DNA from 2 places in the Paraburkholderia sp. GAS82 genome. Region 1 is predicted to be linked to the other one. Evidence: predicted binding sites of a transcription regulator. Region 1 holds the regulator's gene; the other holds the start of a gene.

Region 1 (15,146 bases):
CGATCGTGATTCCCGGTCCGGGCGAACAGAACCCGGCCGATCTCGCGCGCATGACCGCGCTGGCGACGTCCAGCAATGCCAGCCCGCGGACGATCAATCCGCAGCTCGCGGCGACGCTCGCACCGCCTGCGCAGTCTTCGACGCCGCAAGCGACCGATCGCTTTACCAGGCTGTCGAACGCGAGCGGTGCCATTGTGATTCCGGGTACCGATGAGGCATCCGCGTCCGGCGCGCCAAATGTTCCGGCGAACACGACGGTCATCCAGCAAGCCAGCCCGGCGAATACGGCCAGCCTTACCCGCGTCAATATGAATCCCGCGCTCGCCGCGAGCCAGGTCGTGCCGGTGGTCGTCACGTCGATGCCGGCGCGTGCGACGTACGGCGCCGCACTGCGGCCCGTAAATGCCGCCCCGGCTGCCGCACCTGTCGGCGTGCCGGCCGTCGCACCCGCCGTGACCGCTGCGAGCAGCGTCGAAATCGACAGCCTCGCTTCGCGCGGCGAGCCGCCCGAACTGGGCGCGAGCGCGGCAGGCCGCAATCCGGCGCCTCACGTTGCTGCCGCGCCGGCTCAAACGACACTCCCCGTAAAGAATCAGGCGCAGGCGCTGGCGGAAGCCGCGCAGCGCGCGCAGGCAATTCAGGCGCTGCAACAGGCTCAGGCGGCTCAGGCCGTTCAGGCGCTGCAGCGAGCGCAGACTCCGCAACCGGCGCCCAAGCCGGTGCTGGCCGCCTCCAGGGTTCAGCCGGTCCAGACTGCTGCCGCAATTCAGGCATCGCAGCCGGCTCAGGCTAGCCCGCCCGTGCCCGAAGGTCAGGAAGACGGCCAGCTGATCCACACCGCCGCGCTGGACTTCCTCAAACAGCAGGCCAATGGCCTGCCGGGCCAGGTGGAACTGAGCGTTGCCCAGGCTTTCCCGCGCGGGCTTGCCGCCTGCGACACGCTGCAGGCGTTCATGCCGCCCGGCGCGCGCCTGTGGGGCCGCACGACGGTGGCGGTGCGCTGCACGAGTGGCCACCCGTGGACGGTCTGGCTGCAGGCGAAAGTCTCGATCCATGCGACTTACTACGTCGCCGCGCGCGCAATGATGCCCGGCGAGGTGATTTCCGACGCCGATCTGGTTCCTCGCGACGGCGACCTGACCATGCTGCCGGCGTCGATCGTCACCGTGCCGTCACAGGCAGTCGGTTCGGTCACGTTGATGCGCGTGAGTATGGGCTTTCCGCTGCGTCAGGACATGCTGAAGAGTGCCGCCCAGGTGACGGCCGGACAGAGTGTGCGGGTGGTGGCGCAGGGCGACGGGTTCTCGATTTCGTCGGAAGGCAGCGCGCTCAGCAATGCGACGCCAGGGCAACCGGTCAGGGTGAAAACCTCAACCGGGCAGATCCTGATGGGCATCGTGAAGGACAGTTCGACGGTCCAGATCCAGATGTAGATACCCGGGATCTGAACCTGAAAATGGCGCCCGTGACAGTGGCGTTCAAAGGGTTTTGGGGGAAGAAGGCGGCCGGTGGGGCCGTTACAAACGGATACATCGATTGAGCTAAAGTTTGGTTTCTTGAATGCCGTTAAAGGAATCAAATAGTTCAGGAAGCCAATCGTGAAAATCGATTCCACCACCAATAGCATGCCGGACAGTCTGACGGGCAGCGCGGCAACGCGTACCCAGCAGGACAGCTCGGCCCCGGCGGCTTCGACCGCCCAAAGCGCGGCAGCCGCCGCGCAAGCCGCCACCGGCTCGGGTGGCGACGCGAATGTGAGCCTGTCGGGCCTGTCGTCCAGCCTGCGCAGCCTGGCGGCATCGGGTTCGGCAGACATCGACACCGCTCACGTCGAATCGATCAAGCAGGCCATCAAGAACGGCACGCTGACGATCGATCCGGGCAAGATTGCTGACGGCGTGCTCGACACGACGCGCAGTTTGTTGCAAACGAGAGCCCCGGCGACCGGCAATTGAGGTTGGACGCCGCGAGGCGTCACCTTGAAACCCGGCCCGCACGCTTTGTGCGGGCGCCGTGAGAGCGACTTGTGATGAAAGACGCGCTGCTTGCCACTGTGATCGATGAGTACTCGACCATCGAAGAATTCGCTTCTGTTCTGGCTATCGAGCAGAAAGCGCTAACCCAGGTGGAACCGGCCGAGATGTTGCGGCCGGTTGTCGAAAAGAAAACCGAACTGGTCGGCAAGCTGGCCTCGCTCGAGAAGATCCGCGACGCGCAGCTCGCCGAAATGGGTCTGCCGGCCGGCTGGAACGGCATCGAGCTAGCCGCCGGACGCGACCCGAAGCTCGCCGAACAGTGGTCGTTGCTGCAGCAATCGGTAGAGCGCGCACGCCGCTCCAACAAGACCAACGGTGTGCTGATCCGCACCCGCATGGAATACAACCAGCGCGCCCTCGAGGTGCTGCAGGTGCGTCCGAAAAAGCCCTCGCTGTATGGGCCGGATGGACGAGTGCCAGGGTTCGGCGGCCTGTAATTCCGGACGCTCCCCCGCTCATCGAACTCCAATCCAGTCTGTCCTGAATGCTCGCTGAGTCGGTCTGACCGTTTTCAGACCGACTCAGCGCAGCCTGCCGTTTGGCGCCTGTCCGCCGCCTGCGCTTGCCGCACTTTTCCTGCTTTCCTCTCAGCACAAAAAAAGCGCCGTCCCTTTACATCGGGACGGCGCTCATTGCGCTTGAATCATGAGCGGCGGGTAACGGCGGTGAACCGCCGGCCGCCGTGGTGTTACTCCGCTTCAGCCTTGGCCCAGGCCATCTCGCGCAGGCGCGTGCGCAGCCGTGCAACCGCCTGGCTATGCAGCTGGCAAACCCGCGATTCGCTAACTTCCATCACCGCACCGATCTCGCGCAGATTCATGCCGCGTTCGTAGTAGAGCGACATCAACAGCTTTTCGCGTTCCGGCAGACGCTCGATCGCTTCGACCAGCGCCGAGCGCAGGCTTTCGTCGAGCAGTGCCGAGAGCGGGTCCGAGTGGTCGACGCAGTAGCGGTCGAGGAACGGCTCATCGTCGGCGGAGCGATCGAAGTCTTCGTAGTAGATCAGCTGGCTGCCATGCAGGTCCTGCAGCATCGCCTGATACTCGTCGAGCGGCATCTTGAGGTGACCGGCAATCTCCGTCTCGCTCGCCGAACGGCCGAGTGTCTGTTCGACCTGATGCACGGCCGTCTCCACCTCGCGCGAGGTGCGGCGCAGGCTGCGCGGCAGCCAGTCGTTGCTGCGCAACTCGTCGAGCATCGCGCCGCGGATCCGCTGGCTCGCATACGTTTCGAACTGCGCGCCCTGGTCTTCCTTGTAGCGACTCGCAGCATCGAGCAGGCCGATCATGCCGGCCTGAATCAGATCGTCGAGATCGACACTCGCCGGCATCTTCGCCACCAGCTGCAAGCCGAGCCGCCGCACCAGCGGTGCGTATTTGGTCAGAACCTCGGCTTGGGAAATCTTTCCCTGAGCGTTGTACATCGTGCTCCCCTTGTCCGCGCCCCGCCCTTCAGGCGTGCTGCACAGACGGTTGGTCGGCGTGTTGCGCCGCTGTTACTGCCGCCGGCGCCACCCATTGGTGACGTGACGACATCGCTGGCCGCATTGGCCAGTACTGCAATTCGGCGGCGAGGTGCCGATAATCCCGCGCAGCAGGGGTCGACGGAAACGCGTCGACCACGCAGCGCGACAGTTCGAGCGCCCGGGCCATGCGCGGGTCGGCGGCGATACAGCCCGCGCCTTCCAGCGACACAGTCAGATAACGCCCCGCCACCCCCGCGAGGTTTTCAAAAGCGGTGTGCGCGTCGGTGACGCTATGCACATGGTTCACCAGCACCCTGAACTGCCCGATGCCGTGCGCGTAATGCAGCCGCTTCATGCAGGCATACGCATCGGTAATCGCCTGCGCAGCGACGCGCGTGACGATCAACAGGTCGTGCGCCTGCATCGCCAGCGCAGAGAGCTGACCGAGCCGGTCGAGTTGCGCATCGATCAGCACGATGTCCGCGGGACCGTCCAGCACCACACTCAATTGCGCCGCCGTGTAGCCTTCGCGATTGCTGCGCGAGGCGCTCAGCACTGAAAAGCCCAGTGCATGACGCGCCACGGCGGCATCGAGCGATATCTCGCCGCGTACCACGGCGGCGAAGTTGGCCGCCCCCTGTACGCCGCCGAGCATGGCGCCCACCGAGTAATCGCCAAGGCACTCGTCGATCACGAGTACATCCTTGCCCTGCTCCACGAGTGCCGCCGCCAGATTGACGACGGTCGTGGTACATCCGACGCTGGTCGAACCGCCCGTTACCGCCAGCACTCTTGAACCGCTGCGGGCCAGCAGGCGCCGCAGTCCTTCTGCCTGATCCGAGACGACCTTATCCAAAGCGGACCTCGTGCAGTTCGGCCGTCGAGCGTGCTGAGAGCGCCGAAAGCAAGGCCGGAATATCGTCGTCCTGTGGCACGAACGGCGAACTGTCGCGCGGAATGCAGAAAGCGCTTTTGATCAGGAATTTCTTGGTTGCGACGTACAGGTTCTCGGGCACCTTCTGCCCGGTCGAGACGTAATGCACCGGCAACTTGTAGCGGATCACCGTGTCGAGTACGCCGCCCAGGTTGGTCGCCTCGTCGAGCTTGGTGAGGATGCAGCCGGCGAGCGGTTGTTGATCCGGCCCGCGCTGGTAGGCCTGCACGACTTCGTTAAGCGTGTCGCCATGGCACGTTGCGTTCAGCAGCAGCAGGCGCTGCACCGGTTGTCCGGCGCGGCACAGCATGGCGATCTGGTCGGAGACTAGGCGGTCGCGCTGGCTCATGCCGATCGTGTCGATCAGCACGATGTGCTTGTTGCGCAGCTCGGCGAGCGCCAGTTGCAGATCGGCGCCGTCCTTCACTGCGTGAACCGAAACGCCGAGGATCTTGCCGAAAATGCGCAGTTGCTCGTGACCGCCGATCCGGTAGCTGTCGGTCGTCAGGAGTGCCACCTTGCTGGCGCCGAAGCGCATCACGCAACGCGCGGCAAGCTTGGCCGTGGTCGTGGTCTTGCCGACACCCGTCGGGCCCATCAGGGCGAACACGCCGCCGCGCTCCATCAGCGCGTCTTCGTTTTCCATGATCGGCAGGTTCGACTCGAGCACGTTGCGCACCCAGTCCATCCCGCCTTCCATGTTGTCGATCTCGGGCGGCAGGTTGTCGACCATCATCTGCACCAGTTGCGCGGAGAAACCGGCGGCGAACAGGTGCTTGGTGAGCGAGGCGCGCGTCGGGCTGCGACGCTGGCGGTCGGCCCACAGGAGACCGGCGAAGTGTTCCTCCATCATGCCGCGCATCGAGGAGAGCTCGCTCATCACCGTTTCGTTGACGACCTGCTCCATGCGAGCCTTGATCGCTTCGGTGACGCTGGCGGTGGTGCTGGCTGCGGCACGTGCGTCGTCCGCCGGAGTGGCCGGGCTCGGCTTCCTGCTAGCGCGGCGCGCGGCGAGTTGTGCAGCTTCGCGGGCCCAGTCGGGCGTGTCGGCGAGGTTCGACGGCTGACGCGTGCCGACCTGGATGTCGACCGGTGCGCCGAGGCCCTTGGCCATCGCGGCGGCCGGTGTCATCGACGACGGCCGTGCGCTGTAGGCGCCTTGCTGCTTGCCGGCGATATTGCGGGCGTGGTCGATCAGCCAGGGATTCGTTTCCGCCATCGTGCGCGGGGTGGCCGGCGAGAACGGCATAAACTGCGGCGCCGGGACGCCGGCGGCTTTCAGCACGTCGGCGCGGATGTCGTCGCCCGAGCGCGGCATCTGCGGCATCTGCGCCTGCGGTGCGGCTTGCATCGACGGTGTGCTTTGCGCCGCGTGAGCGGCTTGAGCCTGCGGCGCGAGCGGTGCGGCCTGGGCCGACGAAGCGTACGGCGAGGCCTTGGCCGGCTCTTCCGTTACGGCTGCCTGTGCGGGTGCAGCGGCCTGTGCCGGCGCGTTGCTGGCCGACATGCTCTCCGTGCCGGCTTCCGGGCTTGCGCCGAACACCGACGAAAACACGTCCGGCATGCCGCTCGCGTACGGATTGGACTGCATCATCGGCGTGCTGCGCGGTGCCGGTGCTGCCGGGCTCATCGCAGGGGCCGCGCTGTTTGCGCTGCTGCCGTTATTCGCGCCGTTACGCGCCTTCGGAGCGATTGCCGCGAGCTCGCTATCGGCGAGCGCCACGATCTCGACGGTGCCGTCTTCGATCGTGCGGTTCGACAGCACGACCGCGTCGGGGCCCAACGCCTCACGAACGAGGCGTAGCGCGTCACGACTGGTAGCACCGACAAATTTACGAATGTTCAAGCTGGACCCCCGATGAGGTTGACGGACCGGCGACATACCGCTTTCCATTGAGATCGATTATTGCGAAAGATGTCGAGAGACCATCGCTTGATAAAGACAGGGAAAAGCAGGCAATTCGCGTGATGGGTAGTACGCCGGGGCCGCGCTGCAAGGGTCCCCAAATGAAAACCGGCGCCTGAAGCGCCGGTCTGAAGCGTGAGCGGGTTAGCCTTTCCCGCCTATCAGATTCACCACCTTGACGTTGCGGGTGTCGGGCACCTCCGCATACGACAGCACCTTCAGCTGCGGCAGGTTGCGGCGCAGGAAGCGCGCCAGCATCGGCCGCAACGCGTGCTGCACCAGCAGCACCGGCGCGAGCCCGAGGTTCTGCTGGCGCGTCATGGCCTGTTGCGTCTCGGTCATCAGCGTGTGCGCGAGACCCGGTTCGAGACCAGGGTTTGCCCCAGTCGAAAGCGCCTGCGAGAGCACCCGTTCGAGGTTCGAATCGAGGCCCATCACCTGCATGTCGCCGGTGCCGGGGAACCACTGTTGCGTGATCGCGCGGCCCAGCGCCAGACGCACGGCTGCCGTCAGCTCGTGCGCGTCGGTGACCTTGGGCGTGTGCTCGGACAGCGCTTCGAGGATCGTGCGCATGTCGCGGATCGGCACACCTTCTTCCAGCAGGTTCTGCAGCACCTTCTGCAGCGTGGTGAGCGAAAGCGCCTTCGGAATCAGATCGTCGACCAGCGACGGCGTGTCCTTCTGCATGCGCTCGATCAGCGCCTGGATTTCGCGGCGGCCGAGCAGCTCGGAGGCGTGCGTGACCACCAGGTGATTCAGGTGCGTCGCGACCACGGTGCTCGAATCCACCACGGTATAGCCGTACACCTGGGCCTGCTCGCGCAGATTGGTGTCGATCCAGATGGCCGGCAGGCCGAACGCCGGATCCTGAGTCGGCGTGCCCGGCAGCGCCGCGCTCACCTGCCCCGGATTGATGGCCAGCCACTGGCCCGGATAGGCCTCGCCGACGCCGACCTCGACGCCCTTCAGCGCAATCCGGTAACCATTGGGGCGCAGTTCCAGGTTGTCGCGGATGTGGATCACCGGCGGCAGGAAGCCGATTTCCTGCGCGAACTTCTTGCGGATGCTCTTGATCCGCTTGAGCAGTTCGCCATCCGAATTCTTGTCGACGAGCGGAATCAACCGGTAGCCGACTTCGAGACCGAGCGTGTCGATCATCGTCACGTCGTCCCAGCTTGCTTCGGTGTTTTCGGTCGGCGTGAGCGCTGCCGGCGCCACGGTGGCGAGGGCCGCGGTGCTCTTCGCTTCCGTCGCGCGCTTCTTCATCATCCGGCCAAGCTGGATCAAACCACCGCCCAGCAGCAGGAAGGCGAAGTGCGGCATGCCCGGGATCAAGCCCATCAGCACCAGAATGCAGCCCGTGATGATCAGCACGCGCGGGTTCGTGAACAACTGCCCGGTCAGCTGCGTGCCGATGTCCTCGTTCGTGGCCACGCGCGACACGATCACGCCGGCGGCGGTCGAGATCACCAGCGACGGGATCTGCGCGACGAGGCCGTCACCGATGGTCAGCAGCGTGTAGTTCTTGGCGGCGGCGGCGAAGTCCATGTTGTGCTGGACCACGCCGACGATCAGCCCGCCGATGATGTTGATCACCATGATCAGCAGGCCGGCAATCGCATCGCCGCGCACGAACTTGCTGGCGCCGTCCATCGAGCCGTAAAACTCGGCTTCCTGTGCGACTTCGAGGCGGCGGCGGCGCGCCGCGTCTTCGTTGATGATGCCGGCGTTCAGGTCGGCGTCGATCGCCATCTGCTTGCCGGGCATCGCATCGAGTGTGAAGCGCGCGGACACTTCGGCGATCCGGCCCGCACCCTTGGTGATCACCATGAAGTTGATCACCATCAGGATGATGAACACCACGATCCCGACCGCGAAGTTGCCGCCGACGAGGAACTGGCCGAACGACTCGATCACCTGTCCAGCGGCAGCCGGGCCGGTGTGGCCTTCGAGCAGCACGACCCGGGTGGAGGCCACGTTCAGCGAGAGGCGCAGCAGCGTCGAGAACAGCAGCACGCTCGGGAATGCGGCGAAGTCGAGCGGCTTCATCGTGTACATGCTCACCAGCAACACCATCACGGACAGCGCGATGTTGAAGGTGAACAGCAGATCCAGCAGGAACGGCGGCAACGGCAGGATCATCATGCCGAGGATCATGCAGATCAGCACCGGGCCTGCGAGTGCCCGCAGGTTGGTGTTGCTCAGCGAGTCCGGCCGTCGGGACAGGAAACCGGCGCGTGCGTTCATGCGGAGGCTCCAGATGCCTTGTCGTCTTCGTTAAGCGCTTCGGCGGCTTCCCGATCCGCCTCTTCGTCGGATACCGGACCCTGGTCCAGATCGGCGGGAACTTCGAGTTCGGTCGGGGCAACCGGCACCACGCCGCCTTCGGTCTTGAAGCGGCGCAATTGATAGACCCATGCGAGCACTTCCGCGACCGCGCCATACAACTGGCCCGGAATTTCGCGGTCGAGGTCGACGTTGTGATACAGCGCCCGCGCCAGTGGCGGGGCTTCGAGCAGCGGCACGTTGTTCTCCACAGCAAGCTGGCGAATCCGCGCGGCGACGAGGTTCACCCCTTTGGCGACGACGCGCGGCGCGCGCATCTCGCCGTCGCTGTACTGCAGCGCGACCGCGAAGTGCGTCGGGTTGGTTACCACCACGTCAGCCGTCGGTATCTTGGACATCATCCGGCGCCGCGCGGCTGCGCGCTGCTGCGCCCGGATGCGGGCCTTGAGTTGCGGATCGCCTTCGTTTTCGCGGTGTTCGCGCTTCACTTCTTCCTTCGTCATCCGGAGTTTCTTGTGGTAATTCCAGATCTGATACGGGACATCGAGCGCTGCCACGAGGAACATGCCGGCGACCGTCATGCCGCAGCACACGGCGATCAGGTGAGCCGCATTGGCGAGCGCCACGGTGAGCGGCTGGGTCGCGAGCGCGAGGATCTCCTCGCGGCGGTTCCAGACCGAGACGCCCCCGACCCCGCCCACGACGATGGTCTTGGCGAGCGACATGCCGAGCTGGATCGGCCCGTTGATGGAAAAGATCCGGCCAAGGCCGGCCATCGGATCGAGCCGGCTGAATTTGGGTTGGAGCGCCCCTGAGGAGACGTGCCAGCCGCCCAGCGCGAGCGGCGAGAGCAGCGCGGCGCCGCCGGTCAGGGCGAGGATCGGCACCAGTGCACGGAGCGCCTGCATGCCGTCGACACTTGCGCCGATCAGCATGCGCCGGGTTTCGAAGACGCTGTCGTGGTTGAACATGAGCGCGCCGCGCAGCATCGATCCGAGATGATCGCCGATGCTCCCCGACAATGCCCAGACGCCATAGAAACCGGCCGACAGCAAGGCAAACGAGACCAGTTCCCGCGAACGAACGATCTGCCCTTCCTCCCGTGCCTTCTCCAGGCGCCGGGGGGTGGCGTCTTCTGTTTTTTCGAGGTCGCTTTCCCCTGCCACGCAGCTCTCCAGACGGTCGAGGCACCATGCCCAATTCCAGTGAGAGCGATTATTCCTGCAGAACTCAAGCCATGATCGGCGGATAAGGACGGGGAAACGGGGGTATTTCGGGAGATGGAGCGGCGCGGGGGGCCGCTACGGGCGGGAGGGGGAGGGGCCGGGCGAGGAGCCGGGGGGCGCTGCCGCCGCGGGCCGCCCGTTCCGGGGCCGGGAGGCGTGGAACGGGCGGAACGGGGCGCCGTGGACCCTGGATCAGTAGCCGACGTAAGGTGCCTGGCCGCCGCTCGCGGTCTGGTCGATGCCGAAGTACATATAACGGCCGTAGAAGAACGGCAGGCCGATGTCGAAGCTGCCCGAGGTGCCGATCTGGCCAGCGAGATCGTTGAAGGCGTAGTTGTTGCCGTTGCTGAACAACGTCGACGCGCTCAGGATCCCGACGTTAGCCGCAGCGGAGACGCCGTTCAGGCCAACCACGGTGACCGTACGCGTCTGCGCCGTCGAAGGGCAATAGAAGCCGCTGAAATTGCTGCCGCACAGCGCCAGGGTGCTGTCGGTGAAGAAGTAAGCGTTCGAGCCGGAATCGAAGAAGGCCGACAACGTGCTGCCGTTGAACGTGCTGTTGTTAAGGTCACCGAAGGCATCGGTCGTGAAGGTCTTCGCCGCCGCGAGCGCGTTGTTCGACTGCGTGCCGATGCCGAACACCAGCGTACCGGTGGCTGATCCGGCTCCGTTGTTCGAAACAGGCGCCATCTCGACAATCACGCCGTTGTTGTCGGTGGCGAAGTGTGCGACCGGGTTCGCCACCTGGTCGCCCGTCGGCACCTGAGCGGTCGTGCAGCTCGAGCCCGAAGTCGGACACGAGTAATAGTTGCTGAACTGCGCAAACGTCGTCGAACTCGCGCAAGTCGCGCCGCAGTCGTACGGTGCATTGCCAATGCCGAGAATGCCATTGGCGCCAAGCGCCGCAGGGGTGTTCTCCTCAGAGCCGATCGCACAGCCCGACGGCACAGCGTTACTCAAGTCACCCAATACCTGGACCGGAATGCTCGTAGCGGTCTCGCCCGCAATCTGTACGGTTGCCGTGCGCACCGAGCCCCAGGAAAAGCCATCCGCGAAATTCGTGCATTCAGCCAGCGTGCCGGACGCACCGCTGGGGATAGCAGCGTCAGGCAGCGCAACGCTCAACACGCCGCTGGCGATCCGCAGCCCATACGAACCGGTATCCACCTGCACATTTGGAATGGTCTGGCAGGTACTCGTCCCGGGCACGCAAACCGTGACGCTCACCGTCGGAATGTTGATGACGTTCGCCACGCCCGTGCTCACCGTGATCGCGGCGGTGTTCGCCGCAGTCGCCGCAACCGGCTGTGCGGTCGGGCTGGCCGGCAACGAGCCGTTATTCGCACTCGACGAACTGGAACTGTTGTTGCTGCCACCGCCTCCGCCACACGCGGCAACCAGCGACACCAACGCGACCGTCACCGCGACCTGCGCCCACCCTCTGAGCTTTGCTGCAAATTGCATGTCTCGTCTCCCGTCCGTCACTGTCAGTGGATGTCGGAACCGCTGACGCCGGCAGGCAGCGCCTGCGGCAGCCATGCATCACCCGAGAATGCGCCCATATGGCCACCGGAATGGACCACCAGGCCGCTCTGCTCGACCGCGACCGGACCGTGGCCGCCGCGCACCGCGCGCACGGCCTCGACACCGGCCAGGTATTGCGGGAAATAAGTACCGAGCAGATTGTTCAGATCAGGCATTTGCGGCCCGTTCCAGCCGAGGCCGAAGACGGTGCCGTCCGCGGCGAGATACTCGCGCACGACTGTGCCGCTGCCGTAGGTCGTCTGACGTACGGTGTATGAAGAACTGCTGCTGGCTGCGGAGGCGGCGCCGGATGCGGCGTGTAGAACGGCGACAGGGGAAACGGTCTGGGAACTGACGGACGCGCCGGCGGGCGGCGTCATCGGACTCCCGCCCAGCGCCGCGTGAGCGGACTGAACGGCGGGCACCACGCAGGACAATCCGAGCGCTGTCATGACGACGGCGCGGCGTACACGACTCAGCATAGCCACACTCCTCCCGGTCAACTGCGATACGGCCCGTGCATCGCACGTGCGCTCGCATTTATCCAAGATCATACGGTACCGGGCCACTGCTCCGCAGGAAGGTTTCCTCCAGGGTGCCTGGCCGGGGTATCCGCTATGCGCGATGGCTAGCCGGCAAGAAACCTGCGCCCGGAGTGCGGGACGGTACACGGCGGCGCCGAACGCTGTGGAGCGGGGCGCGTGCCATGTTCGACCGCCGGGAGCCGGCGCGGTTCAGATGTGGAAAGCTGTTCGAAAGCCGTGTCAGAAGCCAAGGCTCGCCAGCAGATCGTCGACTTCGCCTTGATCCTGCATCACGTCGGCCTTGCCTTCCGGGTTGATCTGCGGCCCGTTCAGCAGGTTCTCCGGGCTGCCGGTCGACGAGGGTTCGGCCGCCAGCGCCGCTGCCGTTGCCGCGAACTGCTCGCGCCGTTCGAGCGCGATGTTCTCGATCAGCACGCCGAGCAGTTGCTGCTCGATCAGATACACGACCTCGGTGATCTTCTTGATGACCTGGCCGGTCAGATCCTGGAAGTCCTGCGCCAGCATGATCTCGAGCAGCTGCTGGTTGGTGGCCGTCGTCACCTCGGGCACGCCACGCAGAAAGGTCCGCGTGTCGTTCATCAACGCGCGCACTTCCTCGCGTTCGATCGGCGCCGCATACCATTGCTCCCAACGCGCGTCGAGCACCGCTGCGTCCTGCTGCAACTGCTCCTGCAACGGCTTGGCGACCTCGATCGAGCTCAGCACCTTTTCGGCTGCCTGCTCGGTCATGTTGGCAATGTACTTCAGACGGTCGCGCGCGTCGGGCACCGCTTCGGCGGCGCGCTCGACGTGCTTGTCGATGCCGAGCTCGCGCATCGAGTCGCGCAGTGTGCGCGTCAGTTGCCCGATGCGGGCAAGGATGCGATCGCTTGCAAGGTCGCCGCCGTCTTGCGCTTCGACGGCTGCCGCGTTGGTCGGCTGGTTCACGTCAGCTCCCGGCTTTCGCCATCTTCTCGAGAATCTTGTTGAGCTTCTCGTCGAGGGTTACCGCTGTGAACGGCTTCACCACATAACCGCTCGCGCCGGCCTGCGCCGCCGCGATGATGTTTTCCTTCTTCGACTCGGCCGTCACCATCAGCACCGGCAAATGCGTGAGGCTGGCATCCGCGCGGATTTCCTTGAGCATGGCCAGACCGTCGAGGTTCGGCATGTTCCAGTCGGAGATCACGAAGTCGTACTTGCCGCTACGCAGACGCGCGAGACCCGCCTGGCCATCTTCCGCCTCGTCGACGTTCGAATAGCCCAGCTCCTTCAACAGATTGCGGACAATCCGGCGCATCGTCGGAAAGTCATCTACGACCAGAATCTTCATTCCCTTATCCATTTCAATTCCCTTTCCCTAATCCCAGATGGTGCAGCGAGTGTGTCGACTGGAGTCCGCGTTTCAGCGCTGACTCAGGTCCCATGCAAGACGCCTGCGTTCTGACCCGGCGCGCATCATACCCGCTGGACGCGTTCACCCGTCGACGAAAGACGCGCCATGACGCGCCGGCTCATCTCGGGCAGCGAGGTGATTTCGTCGGCAGCGCCGAGTGCGATCGCCTCGCGCGGCATGCCGAACACAATGCAACTCGCTTCGTCCTGCGCAAGCGTATACGCGCCTGCTTTTTTCATCTCCAGCAGTCCAGCCGCACCGTCGCGGCCCATTCCCGTGAGAATCACGCCCACCGCATTCTTGCCGGCGTGCTGCGCAGCGGAGCGGAACAACACGTCGACAGACGGACGGTGCCGGTTTACCGGCGGGTCGTCGGAGAGGTGTGCAATATAGTTCGCGCCGCTACGTGCTAGCAACAGGTGAGCGTGACCGGGGGCAATATACGCGTGTCCCGGCAGCACACGTTCGCCGTGCTCTGCCTCTTTAACGGTAATTCTGCACAAGCCATTAAGGCGTTGAGCAAAAGATTTTGTAAACCCTGGCGGCATATGCTGTGCGATCAGCACCGCGGGGGCGTCTGGCGGCAGCGGCACGAGCACTTCGCGGATCGCTTCGGTGCCGCCCGTCGAGGCGCCGACGATGATCAGCTTTTCCGTACTCAGCAGCGGGTTGTTGAAGTTCGGCGCCGGCGTCGCAGCCTGGGCACCCGCCGCGTGGCCGGCCGCCGTGCCGGCGTGATGCACCGGGGCAGCCTGGCGCACGCGGGCGCGCGCAGCGGCGCGGACCTTGTCGGCGAGCTTCTCCGAGTAGTCGAGCATGCCGTCGCGGATCCCGACCTTCGGCTTGGTCACGAAATCGACCGCGCCCAGTTCCAGCGCGCGCAGCGTGATTTCGTTACCGCGCTCGGTCAGCGACGACACCATCACCACTGGCATCGGCCGCAGACGCATCAGCTTCTCGAGGAAGTCGAGACCGTCCATGCGCGGCATTTCAACGTCGAGCGTCAACACGTCCGGGTTGTGCTGCTTGATGAGTTCGCGCGCGACCAGCGGGTCGGGCGCGGTTGCGACGACGGTCATGTCCGGCTGGCCATTGATGATTTCGGTCATCAGGCTACGGATCAGCGCCGAATCGTCGACGCACAATACCTTGATCTTTTGCACAGCTCTCACGCCTCCTCGGCAGTTCTGGCGTTGTTTGAATTATTCGGACGCGGGCTCGCGCCAAATAGCTCGATGCGCGGCTTCGCAGCCGGGGCGCCCGTCCCTGAACCAGCAGCGGCCCTTGCACCAAACAGCTCGATTTTTGGCCGGCCGCCAGCCGGCGCGGCAAACAGCTCGACGCGTTCGCGGGCCTTTGCGAGACGCTCGGCGCGCTGCTCGGAGGTCTGCCGGGCGAGCGCCTGTTCGCGCTCGGCCACCCCGGCTTCCTGCTGCAGGCGCAGTTTTTTCACCATCACCTGGCCGGTGCGCGGCATGAAGGCGACCTTGCGCGGATGGCCGCCTTGCAGATCCTCGGCGGTGATGCGGATTTTTTCGAGCGCCAGATAGCGGCGCACGAATTCCGAATTGCGATCGCCGATGTTCATCGTCGTCATGCCGGCGAGCACCGCGGCGCCGCCGAATACCTTGGCCTCGAAACGTTCGCGCCGGCCGCCCGCCTTGATGAGCTCGTTGATGAGCACTTCCATCGCATAGGCGCCGTAACGCATCGAATCCGAGGCAGCCTGGCCGACGTCAGCGCCGTCGTCCGGCAGCATGAAGTGATTCATGCCGCCGATGCCTGCCGTGTGGTCGCGGATGCAGGCGGCCACGCACGAGCCGAGCACCGTAACAAGCACCATGTCGTC
Region 2 (15,146 bases), on a different contig from region 1:
ACGAACCCGATCACCAGACCCGCTGCCACGAGGGCGCCCGCTACCCACGGATTTTCGCCGGGCTGGCTGGCGAGTTCGGCGCCGTACAGGATCGAAGTAAGGGTGGCGCCGCTCAGCAGCAGGCCGACGAGATCGAGCGGGCGGCGCTCGCTGCCTTTCAGGTTGGGCACCAGTGCGACCACTGCCGCCATCACCGCGATGCCGAACGGCACGTTCAGCAGAAAGATCCAGCGCCAGTTCGCGTAGGTCGTGATGAAGCCGCCGATCGGCGGCCCGACCACCGGTGCGACGATCGCCGGCCATGTAATGGTCGAGATGGCCTGCATCAGGCGGCTTTTCTCGGTGCTGCGCACCACGATCAGCCGGCCGACCGGCACCATCATCGCGCCACCCATCCCTTGCAACAGACGCGCGGCGGTGAATTCCGTCACGTTTTGCGACATCCCGCACAACACCGACGCGACCGTAAACACGCCGATCGCGCTAAAGAAGACCGTGCGCGAGCCGCACCGGTCGGCGACCCAGCCGCTTACCGGGATGAAAATCGCCAGCGCCAGCATGTAGGCCGTCATGCCGAGGCTGAGACTGTTCGGACCCACGCCGAATGAACGCGCCATCTGCGGCAGGGCGGTGGCGATCACCGTGGTGTCCAGATACTCCATGAAGAAGGTCGCCGCGACGATATAGGGCAACCAGCCGATGAAGCCGGGGCGTTTCTGGGTGTCGGTCATCGCGGTCCGTTTGCGAGGAAAAAGTAGAAAAGTAGAAGTATTGCCGAAGACGGCCAAAGCCGGCATCCGGGGCCGGGATTTCTCCTGGAAGGAGAGATAGTCAAATCCAATGATGACGATTTAAACAATCAACTTTTTCTATTAAGTGGATCCAGACATACTGTCATCACTTTCTCAACCACGTACCAAAAGAGGACGCATCAGATGCCGATCATCAACAGCCAGATCAAACCTTTCAAGGCAACCGCTTACCACAATGGCGACTTCCAGACCGTTACCGACGAAACCCTGAAGGGCAAGTGGTCGGTCGTCGTGTTCTACCCGGCTGACTTCACGTTTGTTTGCCCGACCGAACTGGGCGACCTGGCCGATCGTTATGCCGAATTCCAGAAGCTTGGCGTCGAGATCTACAGCGTGTCGACCGATACGCACTTCACCCACAAGGCATGGCACGACACGTCGGACACGATCCAGAAGATCAAGTATCCGATGATCGCCGATCCGACACTGGCCATCTCGCGCAACTTCGACGTGCTGATCGAAGAAGAAGGCCTGGCGTTGCGTGGCACCTTCGTGATCAACCCGGAAGGTGAGATCAAGCTGTGCGAAATCCACGACAACGGCATTGGCCGTGATGCCGGCGAGCTGCTGCGCAAGGTGCAGGCTGCGCAATACATCGCGGCGCATCCGGGTGAAGTGTGCCCCGCCAAGTGGACGCCGGGTGCTGAAACGCTGACCCCGTCGCTCGACCTGGTCGGCAAGATCTAAGCGCTCCCGCTTAGCTCGGCCTCATCGCAGTACACGCCACTCGCCGGCGTTTCTCCGTGCGGACCGTATCACGCAGCAATGCTGCTTCATGTGCATACGGTCCGCACGGCTCCTCGCCACGCAATGTGGGTGGCGCCCGGAGCCCAACCCTCGTCACGGAATTCGAATAGCCATGCTGGATGCCAATCTCAAGACTCAGTTGAAATCGTACCTGGAAAAGGTCAGCCGGCCGATCGAGATCGTGGCCTCGCTCGACGACAGCGCCAAATCGCAGGAACTGCTCGCACTGCTGAACGACATCGCGACGCTGTCGGCGCGCGTCAGCGTGATCGAGCGGCGCGGCGACGCGGAGCGCAAGCCTTCGTTCTCGATCGGCGAGCCGGGCAAGGACACGGGCATCCGTTTTGCCGGCATCCCGATGGGACATGAATTTACGTCGCTGGTGCTGGCGCTGCTGCAGGTGGGCGGCCACCCGGTCAAGCTCGACGACGCGGTGATCGAACAGATCCGCGAACTCGACGGCGACTATCAGTTTGAAACGTATTTTTCGCTGACCTGCCAGAACTGCCCGGAAGTCGTGCAGGCGCTGAACGTGATGGCGCTGATCAACCCGCGCATCCGCCACGTGGCGATTGACGGCGGGGTGTTCCCGAACGAAGTGGAAGCACGCCAGATCATGGCCGTGCCGACGATGTTCCTGAACGGCGAAGTGTTCGGCCAGGGCCGCAGCGGCGTAAAGGAAATTCTCGCCAAACTCGATACCGGCGCAGGTGCGCGTGCGGCCAAGGAACTGGCGAAGAAGCCGGTGTTCGATGTGCTGATCGTGGGTGGCGGCCCCGCGGGCGCTGCGGCGGCGATTTACTCGGCACGCAAGGGCATCAAGACGGGCGTGGTCGCGGAACGCTTCGGCGGCCAGGTGCTCGACACGCTCGCGATCGAAAATTTCGTCTCCGTTCAGGAGACCGAAGGACCGAAGTTTGCCACGGCGCTCGAACAGCACGTGAAGAGCTATGAAGTGGACATCATGGACGTGCAGCGTGCTGAAGCACTGGTTCCGGGCCGCATCAACGAGGTACGTCTGGCGAGCGGCGCGGTGCTGAAGGCGAAGACGATCGTGCTCGCCACCGGTGCGCGCTGGCGCGAAATCAACGTGCCGGGCGAGCGCGAATATCGCAATCATGGCGTGGCCTACTGCCCGCACTGCGATGGCCCGCTGTTCAAGGGCAAGCGCGTCGCAGTGATCGGTGGCGGCAACTCGGGCGTGGAAGCGGCAATCGATCTGGCCGGCCTCGTGCGCGAAGTCACGCTGATCGAATTCGGCGCGCAACTGCGGGCTGATGAAGTGCTGCAACGCAAGCTGCGCAGCCTCGCTAACGTGACGATCGTGACGCAGGCGCAGACCACCGAGATCACCGGCGACGGCAAGAAGGTCAACGGGCTCGTCTACAAGGATTTGCGCTCGGGTGAAACGAAGCAGGTCGAACTGGAAGGCGTGTTCGTGCAGATCGGTCTCGTGCCGAATACCGAATGGTTGAAGGGCACGGTCGAACTGTCGAAGCACGGCGAGATCGTCGTCGATGCGCGCGGCGCGACATCGGTGCCGGGCGTGTTCGCGGCCGGCGACGTGACGACGGTGCCGTTCAAGCAGATCGTCATCGCCGTGGGCGAGGGCGCGAAAGCATCGCTCTCCGCCTTCGATCACCTGATTCGCAATAGCGCGGATGACGAAGTGGAAGTCGAGGACGCTGCGGCGCTTGCGGAGGCCTAAGTTTTCTTCGTGAGCGACAGGCGGTCCTGATTGGACTGACGAAAGCCAGCTGCCAGTTGTTGCCTTGCAATGAAGCCCGCCTTTGTGCGGGCTTCATTGTTTTCGGTTCCCGCATCGAAGCCGGTGGCGCTTGAGCTCCTTCGGGGCATCTATACACCCGTTTCATTCACACGCTTGACGCAGGCCCTCACGGGCGCGGCCCGCGCTGCTTTGTTTGGAGCTCGCCGCCTGGATTCAATTCTTGGCGAAGTGGCTCGTCTCACCATATAAATCTGTGAATCGGAGCAGACCTTTCGCGGCAGCCAACCGTGCGCATTTCAACGCGTGCGAGTGGGCTTAAGGACGAAGGGCAACATAAAAGGAGACAGAGATGGCCTCTTCGCAAACGACGCCCGCGCGTTGGGTCGACGGCAAGCGCTACCTTTGGCTGCTCGGTGCACTGACCATCACGTTGCCGCTGCACGCGGCCACTCTTGCGCTGCTCACGGGCTGGCATATCTTCTGGTGGTTTGGTCCGATCTTTGTGTTCGGCATTATCCCGATGCTCGACTACGCGATCGGCGACGACCCCAGCAATCCGCCTGAGGAAGTGGTGCCCGTGCTCGAGCGCGAGCGCTATTACCGGCGCATCGTCTACCTCGCGACCTTCATCGAATACCTCTCGTTCTTCGGCGCGGTGTGGATCGTCGGAACCCATGTGCTCGCCTGGTACGACTACCTGGGGTTTGCGCTCTCGCTCGGTTCGGCGACCGGCGCATCGATCAATACTGCTCACGAACTCGGTCACAAGACCGACCACTTCGAGCGCTGGCTGGCGAAGGTCACGCTGGCGCCGGTCGCCTATGGACACTTCTTCGTCGAACACAACCGCGGCCATCACGTGCGGGTAGCGACGCCGCCCGATCCCGCCAGCGCACGCTATGGCGAGTCCTTTTGGGCGTTCCTGCCGCGCACGGTGTTCGGCAGCATCGCATCAGCGTGGCGGCTCGAAAAAGAGCGGCTCACGCGCAGCGGTCATTCGTCGTGGAGCTGGCGCAACGAGGTATTGCATGCATGGGCGATGACCGCAGTGCTATGGGGCGCGATGATTGTTCTATTCGGCAAGGTCGTGATTCCGTTCCTGCTGATCCAGGCGATATACGGCGCCTCGCTGCTCGAAGTGGTCAATTATCTCGAGCACTATGGATTAGGCCGCAAGCAGTTGCCGAACGGCAAATACGAACGCTGCCGCCCTGAGCATTCATGGAACAGCAATCGCGTCGTCACCAACCTGTTTCTTTACCAATTGCAACGCCATGCGGATCATCACGCCAATCCGACGCGCTCGTTTCAGGCACTGCGTCACTTCGAAGGCGCACCGCAATTACCTTCCGGTTACGCGACGATGATCATGGTGGCTTATGTGCCGCCGCTCTGGTTCCGCGTGATGAATCCGCGTGTGGTCGCGCATTATCGCGGCAATATGGAGCACTCCAATATCAAACCCGCAATACGCGAACGCGTGCTGGCAGAATTTTCCGGAGCGGTTACGAGTTGATGTTTGATTCGCCATTCGCGAACACCAAACGTTTGCGCCATAAAGGCCATATTTACCGATTTAAAAAAGAAACCAAAGCCGCACAAGGCCTGGACGCGATCGATAAATTTATCGCTTAAGAAATTCGCTGCGCTGCCGAAAACAGAGCTATTAACCGGGTGGAACATTTCTTCTGCGCGGAGAAATCCTGGGTTCAAGCAAACCGGAAATGCGCCGTTACATGCACTCGGCGCAGGTCAATCAGGCTTGCACCAATCAAGAACATAGAATCTCTCCGGAGAGGCGCAGCCACGCGCGCCTGCTCCGGTGCGGATTATCGAGAGGGGCACCGCTACGCTGAACGAACTGGTCCGGCGTGGAAGTGCAGCAGTTTAAATCCGCGTTTGAAACGGAGAGGCCATGTTTGTTGCGATTGGATGGGTATTGGTGTTGGGGTCGGTGATCGGTAGTTTTATCGGCGTAGGAGGACATCTTCCTGCCCTGGTTCAACCATTCGAACTCCTGTGTATTTTCGGTGCGGCGATAGGGGCGTTTGTCGTCAGCAATCCGGTCACGACGCTGAGAAAGACGCTCAAGAGTTTGCCTACCTGCTTCAAGGGCGGCGGTTATACGAAAGAGAAATATCTCGAACTGATCGCGCTGCTGTTTGAACTGCTCCAGAAGGCACGCAAGGAAGGCATGATGTCCCTCGAGGCGGATGTCGAGGCGCCCGAACAAAGTGCGCTGTTCCAGAAGTATTCGCATGTTCTGCAGGACCATCATCTGCTCGACTTTATCGTCGACTATCTGCGCATGATGTCGAGCGGCAACGTGAACGCGCTCGAAATGCAGGACCTGATGGACGAGGAACTGGAGACGCATCACGCGGAGGCCTCCGTCGCGGCCAATGCGATCCAGAAGATGGCCGATGGGCTGCCGGCGTTCGGGATTGTCGCCGCGGTGATGGGCGTGGTGCATACGATGGGCTCGGTGGGAGCCGCACCCGCGGTGCTTGGCGAGATGATCGCCGGTGCGCTGGTGGGCACTTTCCTTGGCATTCTGCTCGCGTACGGATTCATCGGGCCGCTCGCCGACCTGCTCAACGCGAAGGGTCGCGCCGCCGCCAAACCGTTTCAGTGCGTCAAGGCCGTGCTGCTCGCCTCGATGAGCGGCTACGCGCCGCCCGTTGCGGTGGAGTTCGGCCGCAAGGTGCTGTTTACCGCGGACCGGCCGAGCTTCAAGGAGCTCGAAGACGCGGTGCGCGCCACCAAAATGCCGAAGGCGGCCTGACCAGGATGAGGGAGACGAGTCATGGCTGAGAACCGGTCGGGCGGTAGCGCGGGGGAAGCGTCGGCGCCCATCGTGGTGCGGCGTCTGCGCAAGGGTGCGGCACACGAGGCCCATCATGGTGGTGCATGGAAGATCGCCTATGCCGACTTCGTGACGGCCATGATGGCGTTTTTTCTGCTGATGTGGCTGCTGGGCTCGACCTCGCAGTACGACAAAGAGGGCATCGAGGATTACTTCAACACGCCGCTTTCCACCTTGCTGGGCGGCAAGGAAGGCACCGGTGCGGCGCGGCCGAGCGTGGTGCAAGGCGGCGGACGCGACGCCTCGGACAGCCGGCCGGGCGTGGCGCACAAGAGTCAGGTCCAGCCCGCCCCGCCTACGGTCAGCCCGCCCGCCATGCAGATGGATGCGCAGCGGCTTGCGCAGCTCAAGGCGAAAATCGGTGCGTTGATCGAACAGACGCCATCGTTGCGCGCCTACAAGGAGCAGATTCGCCTGTCGATCACCGACGAAGGTTTGCGCATCGAGATCGTCGATTCGCTGAAGCGGCCGATGTTCGCCTCGGGTAGTTCGAAACTGGAGGATTACGCGCTGACGATCCTGCAGCAGATCGGCGCGTCGCTCAACGACGTGGACAATCGCGTGTCGATTGCCGGCCATACAGATGCCGTGCCTTACTCGGGCGGCACCGCCGGCTATTCGAACTGGGAGCTTTCCAGCGACCGCGCCAACGCCGCAAGGCGCGCGCTGGTGGCAGGGGGCTTGAGGGAGGACAAACTGTTGCAGGTGCGCGGACTGGCTGACGTGTTGCCGTTGGACAGAAACGTCGCCGACGAACCGACCAACCGCCGCATCAGCATTCTCGTGTTGAACAACGCTGCGGTGCAGGCGTTTTTCCGCGACGGTGGCCGCACCACGGTCGACGAAGCAGCGGCCGCGAGCGGGGTGTTGCCCGCAGCGCTGACAAAGGAACAAACCGGCAAGATCAGCGCGCCGTAATGCGTCTAAACCCCAGGGCGGCGATGCGAGATCGCCACCCTGGCTGTTTATGCTTCGTGTGCTGCCGAGGCTTCCTGCTGCTGCGCAAACTCATCCGCCTGAGCGGCGCAAACCGCCTCTGCGAAGCGCTGCAACGAAAGCAGCGATCCACTCACGCTGTGATAGGTTTCACGGCCAATCCGAGCATCGAGCAGAATCTGCAAACCCGCTGCTCTGGCAATTTTCATGATATCCACGGCCGATCCTTTATCAAGCGGCGTGCAGACTGCATCCCCGTATCGATCAACTCTTCCCGTCAGGCGGCGGCATATTGACACGATCAGGCCCACGTACTGGACGTAGCTTCATGGAAGCCACAGAGCCATCGTAGTTCAGTCAAATATGCCGCCATGACGGGAACAGCAGGTAATAACGGATGCAATTCGTGCGTTCGCCGCGCGGCGCTCAGGACCAGAGTTCCGACATCTCGATGTTACGCAGATCGAACACCAGTACTTCGGCGTCGTGACCCTGTGAGAACGTCAGAACCTGTTCATTGCGGACCCGTGCACCGTCGCCTTCACCGAGCGTCTGACCGTTCACGTCGACGCTGCCGCGCGCCACGTGGACATACGCATACCGGTCAGCCGCCAGTTCCAGCCGGGCGCTCTCGTCGCCGTCGAACAGTCCGGCATAAACGCGCGTGTCCTGCTGCACCACCAGCGACTCCTTCGCACCATCGGGCGAGATCACGAGGCGCAGCGCACCGCGCTTTTCCGCGTCGCCGAAACGGCTCTGCTGATAACGCGACGGCGTGCCCTTGAGCGCCGGTGCAATCCAGATCTGCAGGAAGTGCACAGAGTCGCTCCGCGAGTGGTTGTACTCGCTATGGGCGACGCCCGTGCCCGCGCTCATCAACTGGATGTCGCCGGGAACGATCACCGAGCCGGTGCCCATCGTGTCCTTATGTTCCAGCGCACCTTCCAGCACGTACGAGAAGATTTCCATGTCGCGGTGCGGATGCGTGCCGAAGCCTTTCGACGGCGCGACGCGGTCGTCGTTGATCACCAGCAGATCCGAAAAGCCGTTCTGCTTCGGGTCGTGATAGTTGGCAAAGGAAAACGTATGACGCGAACTAAGCCAGCCGTGCTCCGCGCGGCCGCGTTGATTGGCGTGTCTGATGTCGAGCATGTTCTTTCTCCTTGATGTGCGATCCGGAGAGGGTTGTCGTCCGTGATCCATTTAGAGCAGTTTACGTCAATCAATGTGCTTATAATCGTGACGTAATCAGAAACACTGTCTCTCCACGGTTGACAATGGGGCGGCAGGCGACACCACAGACGGGCGACCATGATCAACACCCAGGAGCGAGCCCATGCAACTCGATGACATGCGGATTTTCGTCGCCACGGTTGACGCGCACAACTTCACTACCGCAGCCAACCGGCTGTCGCTGTCGAAGCAGTTCGTCAGTCGCCGCGTCATGGCGCTCGAAGAGGCACTCGGCGTGCGGCTCCTGATCCGCAACACGCGCAAGCTTGCCGTCACCGAACTCGGCCAGGAGTTCTACGAGCGGGCCAAACGCATTCTCGGTGAGGTGCAAGAGGCCGAGCAGGCCATGTCGCTGCGGCGGGCGTCACCTCATGGGCTGCTGCGGGTGAGCGCGCCGATGTCGTTCGGCATGGTCCATCTGTCGCCGCTGGTGGCGATGTTCCTGAAGAAACATTCAGACGTGCGCTTCGACATGGAGTTGAGCGATCGCACCGTCGACGTGGTGGGCGAGGGGTTCGACATGGCAATCCGCATCGGCACGCTGGCCGATTCAACGCTGATCGCGCAAAAGCTCGCGGAAGTCCGGATGGTGGTCTGCTGCAGCCCGCAGTACCTGCGCCGGCGCGGTACGCCTGCCGCGCCGGCCGAGCTTGAGCGGCATGCCTGTCTTCTGTATGGACACGGCGGCCCAGCGAGCTGGGAGTTCGTGCTGGACGGCGCACACAAGGCCGTAGAGGTGCACGGACCGCTGCGTGCCAACAACGGCGAATTGATCCGCGATGCGGCGCTTGCGGGGCTCGGCATTGCGCGCCTGCCGGATTTCATCGTCTCCGCCGCGCTTAAGGCCGGTCAGCTCGTCCCCGTACTGGAACCGTTTCTGCCGCGTGCAACCGCGCTTTTTGCAGTCTATCCGCAGCATCGGCAAAGCTCGATTACGATCCAGTCATTCACCGCATTTCTGCGCGAGCAACTAGCGAAGACTTTGACTCACTGAGGGAGTGACGCAAATCGACGGGCCCGACCGCTCGACGTTTCGATCAGGCCCGGATATTGCACTCGTCGAGCCTTGCAGATATTGGCAGGATGGGGCCAGAAGTCGTCGCAGCCGGCAAGTTCGGCCAGCGGCGACATCGAATGCCGCCATCCGCCAACTCATATGTACCAGCCGCTGAAAGAATTACATGCCCAGGCATGGCTGCGTGGCAATCGATACAGCCCCGCGGGATCTGGAAAGCGGCCAGTCAATTCATTCGCGACCAGCGCGATCGGAGGATGGGTGTCGAACGGACATATAACGCGGGCGGCCCGGAGCCGTTCCAACAAAAAAGCGGCCGCAACGCCATGGCTGGTTGCTGCCACTGTCGCCGGCATGAGCGTGATCGCGACGCCAGCCAAAGCTCAAACGCCGGCACCTTTGCAGGAATGGCAATATTCGGCGGGGGTGCCGCTGGAAAAATTGATGGAACCGGAAATTCCCACGTGGCAAGCGGCGGTCGGTATCGCCGGCGCCTTCCAGCCGCGCTATGACGGCGCCGATCGATATCACTTCGAGGGCGGCCCGAGCATCGACATTCGCTATAGCGATCTGTATTTTGCTTCGACCGGCGAAGGCTTCGGCGCCAATGTGGCACAAGGCCAGAACTGGCGGATCAGCCTTGCGGTTGCCTATGACCTGGGACGGCGCGGTCAGGACGACGACGAGCATCTGCACGGCCTTGGCAACATCAACCCCGCCCCGGAACTGAAACTGGCCGGCGACTACGTCATATCGAAGAGTTTTCCAATGGTGCTGCGCGCCGATATCCGGCGCAGCTTCGGCGGTTCGAATGGCTGGATCGGCGACGTCGGCGCTTATATGCCGCTGCCTGGCAGTTCGAAGACGTTTTTCTGGTTTGCAGGGCCGAGTCTGACCTTCGCCGATTCCAAATACATGAACGCCTGGTTCGGCATCGACCAGCAGCAGGCCGCCGAATCCCAGTACTCGTACTATCACGCGAGTGCGGGTCTGAAGTCGGCGGGTTTCGGCGTCAGTGCGATCTGGTTCTTCCAGAAGCACTGGTTTGCGGCGTGCGACTTTGCGCTGGAGCAACTGGTCGGCAGCGCGGCGCATAGTCCTGTCACGCAGCGCTCGTCGAACGGGGTGCTGGATCTGTCGATCAATTACCAGTTCTGAGCGAGCTTGCTGCGCGCGCGGGCTCCGGCTTGAGCCCTCGCGCGGCCTGCAGTCGCTCGCGAACCGGTTGCTACAAAGCACCCGGCGCGACCCACCTCCGGCCGCGGTCCTAGCAGACGGTGGTCGGCGCTTCGGCGACTGCTTCTTTCCGGCCCGCTCTCATCAGACCTTCCACCATGCGGGCTTCGGCGCGTGCAATCGTTTCGAGCGAAGCGGCGGACAGTTGCGCATCGAGAATCGACAGCGCCGCGCACACGCGCAGATACTCGTCCTCGCCCAATGCCCAACAGCCTTGCTGATGCTCTGCGGCGTCGAGCTGCACCATCGCGCCGTGTGCGCTCTCAATGTACTCGAGACCTTGCGGCTCGAGTCCCAGACGGCAAAGCTCTTCGGACACCAGAAAATGCCGGCCGAGAGTCATAAACAGATCCCGTGAGCCGTGACCGCGTTTGAACGCATCGAGGGCGGTATAACACTGCAGGAGCATCGCCTGCGTGACCGGCTCGTGCGCGGCCCGGCTAAACGTGAGGGCGCGCAGCAGCGGCGACATGGCAGGCTGATTGCGTTTGCGGCTTTGCGATTTGTTCGGCATGACGGTTTTAACCTCGTTCTGTAACGCTCGGTTCGCCAGAGAAGCTTCTTGCAGACGGCGTACCGGCGGGACAATTCGCATCCTTGTAGGTGCGTCGTGTCAGCATCATCGCAAGCAACAATTAAGATAGCCTTAAATTTTGAGACGCTTGACCGGGGCAGTTGTGTCAAGGTGTGACGCGGCCGAGGCCGAAAAAAAAGCCCTGTCCCACGGGGGACAGGGCCGGACAGGATGGAAGAGTCGCACAGGCGCGTGGATGCTTGCCGACGTGGTTCCCATCAAAACAACGCTGTTGCACTTCAAACTGCTTGAGACGTGGTCCTTCGGTCCTTTACCTTCTTTTGCTGCAAACCCCTGTTGCTTTCATTGCATCTGATGCGAGAGCGCTTCGTCGATGCGCTACTGCGGTGCTGCTCTGCTACCGGTATTGCAACTGCGTGCTGCGGACTGCGACCGCGTTACTACGGACAACGTGATGCTGGAGCGTACTGCCTGATGCTGGAGCGTGCTACGACTACGTACTGCGTACAAGCAACTGCCGTTTCTACTGCAACCTGCCGGTCTACTCTACGAACTACTCTACGTGCTGCTCTACAGGTACGGTCAAAACAACGCGGGGGGAAGACCGCGTATGGGCTTAGTGATTCGTCGTGCCCATGGAAAACAGTGTAAAGGCGATGCAGTAAATGTGATCCGGCGAAACGAGGGGAATTGGCGGCGCATTTCATTGAATTGCGGGCAACCGGGGCGTCTGGTCGAGTCAAAAAGCCTGCAATTCCGGCGCGGCGGGGGAATCGCACCAGGGTTGAAGTGGAGCGCTACACGCCAGGAAGGCAAGCTGAAAATTCCCCGATAGCAGGAACACTGCTTGCGGCGTGATGAACGTCGCGACACAAGTCGCACTTTTGGAGGACGTCATGAACAAGGACCAGGTGAAGGGCGTTGCTGAAAAGGCCAAGGGCAAGGTCAACGAGGTGGCGGGGAAGGCCACTGGGAACGTCGGCCGCGAAATGAAGGGCGATGTCCAGCAGGGCATGGGTCAGGCCCGTAAGGACATGGGCGATGCGCGCGAAGAAGCCAAGGATGCGGCGAAGCACCCCGCAAAGCGCACCCACTGATCGCGGTGTAAGCCCCGTGCAGGGTTGAACGGGGCGTAACCGTATTTCACCGCTGAGGGCGGTCGCGTCTTGACGTGGCCGCCCTCTGTCGCTTGTATCAGTGTCCGATCAAACGTCTGTTCGACGCTATCGCAGCCCCGCATCGTCCGACAATTGATTCGGATACCGTACTAATAATGGCTCCCTTTAAAGTACCGCTGCGGTGCGCACCGAAGCAGTGCCGATTTGCTCGCTTTGGCACACAAGACGGGCGGCTCGCCACACAAGCATGCAGGCCAAAAAACTGACGTTTGGGCAAAAGACCGCCAGACGGTCAGTTGATCGAATCGGCACAAAACTTGCCTTATAACCCCCGACGGCTGACGCGCGCGTTGCCGTTGCGGGCCTGGTTAGGCCCGGACCAGCACCACGCGGAATTGAACCGCTAGGGGGAACCCAAAAAGCTATGCACACGATTTGAACAACAGGGATCCACAAACGGGAGGACGCCATGTTTGAGCCTGCGCCGATTACTGCCAGCAAGGTGGTGTCAGGAGAAACGGTTCGCGCCGAGTATCTTTGCGATACCGGGCGTCTGCGCATCATCGGCGAGCGCACTGTGCATGCCGAATGGTTTCCGCCGCATTCATGGTTTGCGATTGCGTCGATTTCCGGACATAGCCGGTGGGGCACGAGGCCTGATGAGGCAGACCTGTTGCTGCTGATCGACAACTTTATGGGGTACTCAGGGCGCGACAGTTTTGCGCTCATCCAACCCTAGGTTACACAGTCGCGGCCCTCGCGTTCGCTATCCGTGACTGTCGACCCACGCTCGAGCCCAGTCGAGTCCCGCGAGGCGTGCTTCTTCGTCCGTTTCGAAATTGCCCAGAATCCCTGATCCTTCGATCAGCTTTGTGCCGTGCGTGATCGTGCCGCTGGACGCGTACCCGCCGTCCTGGACGATGGCATGGCCCCAGATCGCATAGCCCTTGTAGGTTTCAGGTTCCATCTTTTGCCGCGCGTGGATAGCCAGCGTCATCGCACCACGGAAACAGCCATGCGACCGGTGCTCACCTGTAGCACGTTGCCTTCGGGTGTCAAGATGCGCGGAATGTCGATAAAGCGCGGACTGGTGGTCTTCTTTGCGGCGTCGATACCCACACGCCTTGTAGTCGAAGCCTTGGACAGTCGCTCCGCAATGCGGTGTGGCGCAGCAGCTTTGCCCATGCTCCGCGCCAGCAGCGCGGTTTTACCCGGCTTTACCCTGGATCTGGCCGCTGCCACCGGCGAAGCGATGCGCGCTTCCGGCGGATTCCAGACTTCCACATAATGCGCGCCTGCTGCGGCAGTTGATGGCGCAGCTGCCGCCACAGTTGTGGCGACTACAAGCAGCACAACTCCCGCGCTCAGAGATCGCAGCATGTCTTCTCCATCTATTTGCCGCACGTTGTGGCAGACCGGACGCTGCCCGATTATCAGACGCCGGCATCACGCGCTACCGATGCCGACGGCCCGGAAAGGTAAGAGAAGACACTGTACATTCATACAGTAATTTGTGCAATCGGGGTCGATCCAGGCGTTTCCCGAATCGACAAAAGCGCCGCTCCGCACGTGCCGTTGGGAACATCGCTTGCTGAACCGAAGGTCCGCGCCAAGCCGACGTTTCGCTCGGTCGCGCCGTACGCAAGGAGTTTCCCCATGGCAGGTAAATCGAACAACCGGCAGCCCGCCGGCCGCACGACCACGGGCTCCGATCCCAAGACACAGGATCTCGAACAGTTTCGCCTGCGCCCCGATGGCGAGGCGCTCAGAACCAATCAGGGCGTGAAGATCGCCGACAACCAGAACACCTTGCGCGCCGGTCCGCGCGGTCCGTCGCTGCTCGAAGATTTCATCATGCGTGAAAAGATCACGCACTTCGATCACGAGCGGATTCCCGAACGGATCGTGCATGCGCGCGGTTCGGCCGCGCACGGTGTGTTTCAGGTGTACGAGTCGATGAGCGAGTACACCAAGGCTGCGTTCCTGCAGGACCCATCGGTGCAGACGCCGGTATATGTGCGTTTTTCGACCGTGCAGGGACCGCGCGGCTCTGCCGATACCGTGCGTGACGTGCGCGGCTTCGCCGTCAAGTTCTACACACAGGAAGGCAATTACGACCTGGTGGGCAACAACATGCCGGTGTTCTTCATCCAGGACGCCATCAAGTTTCCGGACTTTGTCCACGCGGTCAAACCGGAAGCGCCAAACGAAATGCCGACCGGCGGATCGGCGCACGATACCTTCTGGGACTTCGTGTCGCTAGTGCCCGAGTCCGCCCACATGGTGTTGTGGACCATGTCGGACCGCGCGATTCCGCGCAGCCTGCGCACCATGGAAGGCTTCGGCATTCACACGTTCCGCTTCGTCAATGCGGCGGGTAAATCGCGCTTTATCAAGTTTCACTGGCGTCCGGTGCTCGGCTCGTACTCGCTGCTGTGGGACGAGGCGCAAAAACTCGCCGGCAAGGACCCTGATTTTCACCGGCGCGATCTGTGGGAAGCCATCGAACAAGGCAATTTCCCGGAGTTCGAACTCGGCGTGCAGATCGTCGAGGAGAAAGATGAAAACAGCTTCGGCTTCGATCTGCTCGATCCGACCAAGCTGATTCCCGAAGAGCGGGTGCCCGTGAAAATCATCGGCAAGATGACGCTGAACCGCAACCCCGACAACTTCTTCGCCGAGACTGAACAGGTGGCATTCCATCCGGGCCATGTCGTGCCGGGCATCGACTTCAGCAACGATCCGCTGCTGCAAGGGCGACTCTTTTCGTACACGGATACGCAGATCAGCCGACTGGGCGGACCGAATTTCCACGAGATTCCGATCAACCGTCCTGTATGCCCGTTCCAGAACAACCAGCGTGACGCGATGCACCGTCAGGCGATCAATGTCGGTCAGGCTTCGTACGAGCCGAACTCG

The links. Region 1 encodes FliA, which starts transcription of late flagellar genes. Its sites were predicted from a motif close to CTAAAGTTTNNNNNNNNNNNGCCGNTA; they were not measured.
Region 2: a site for FliA is predicted at 4,997-5,023, ahead of motA (flagellar motor stator protein MotA). Genes of this name have one in related genera too.

Annotation. Positions count from the first base shown of each region.
Region 1 is NZ_JBNDLX010000016.1:129,704-144,849, forward strand. Features, by position in the region: gene flgA (flagellar basal body P-ring formation chaperone FlgA) at 1-1,433, shown strand, start outside; gene flgM (flagellar biosynthesis anti-sigma factor FlgM) at 1,599-1,955, shown strand; gene P3T17_RS35695 (flagella synthesis protein FlgN) at 2,030-2,473, shown strand; gene P3T17_RS35700 (RNA polymerase sigma factor FliA) at 2,725-3,459, opposite strand; gene P3T17_RS35705 (MinD/ParA family ATP-binding protein) at 3,488-4,357, opposite strand; gene flhF (flagellar biosynthesis protein FlhF) at 4,350-6,281, opposite strand; gene flhA (flagellar biosynthesis protein FlhA) at 6,486-8,588, opposite strand; gene flhB (flagellar biosynthesis protein FlhB) at 8,585-9,793, opposite strand; gene P3T17_RS35725 (DUF3443 domain-containing protein) at 10,046-11,317, opposite strand; gene P3T17_RS35730 (DUF2844 domain-containing protein) at 11,341-11,859, opposite strand; gene cheZ (protein phosphatase CheZ) at 12,142-12,849, opposite strand; gene cheY (chemotaxis response regulator CheY) at 12,851-13,246, opposite strand; gene P3T17_RS35745 (protein-glutamate methylesterase/protein-glutamine glutaminase) at 13,360-14,460, opposite strand; gene cheD (chemoreceptor glutamine deamidase CheD) at 14,466-15,146, opposite strand, start outside.
Region 2 is NZ_JBNDLX010000013.1:146,499-161,644, forward strand. Features, by position in the region: gene P3T17_RS32610 (MFS transporter) at 1-731, opposite strand, end outside; gene ahpC (alkyl hydroperoxide reductase subunit C) at 936-1,499, shown strand; gene ahpF (alkyl hydroperoxide reductase subunit F) at 1,672-3,267, shown strand; gene P3T17_RS32625 (alkane 1-monooxygenase) at 3,638-4,804, shown strand; gene motA (flagellar motor stator protein MotA) at 5,204-6,073, shown strand; gene motB (flagellar motor protein MotB) at 6,095-7,072, shown strand; gene P3T17_RS32640 (hypothetical protein) at 7,120-7,299, opposite strand; gene P3T17_RS32645 (pirin family protein) at 7,517-8,242, opposite strand; gene P3T17_RS32650 (LysR family transcriptional regulator) at 8,427-9,317, shown strand; gene P3T17_RS32655 (MipA/OmpV family protein) at 9,693-10,496, shown strand; gene P3T17_RS32660 (hypothetical protein) at 10,606-11,088, opposite strand; gene P3T17_RS32665 (CsbD family protein) at 12,006-12,206, shown strand; gene P3T17_RS32670 (hypothetical protein) at 12,697-12,966, shown strand; gene P3T17_RS32675 (hypothetical protein) at 12,994-13,194, opposite strand; gene P3T17_RS32680 (hypothetical protein) at 13,221-13,607, opposite strand; gene katE (catalase HPII) at 13,884-15,146, shown strand, end outside.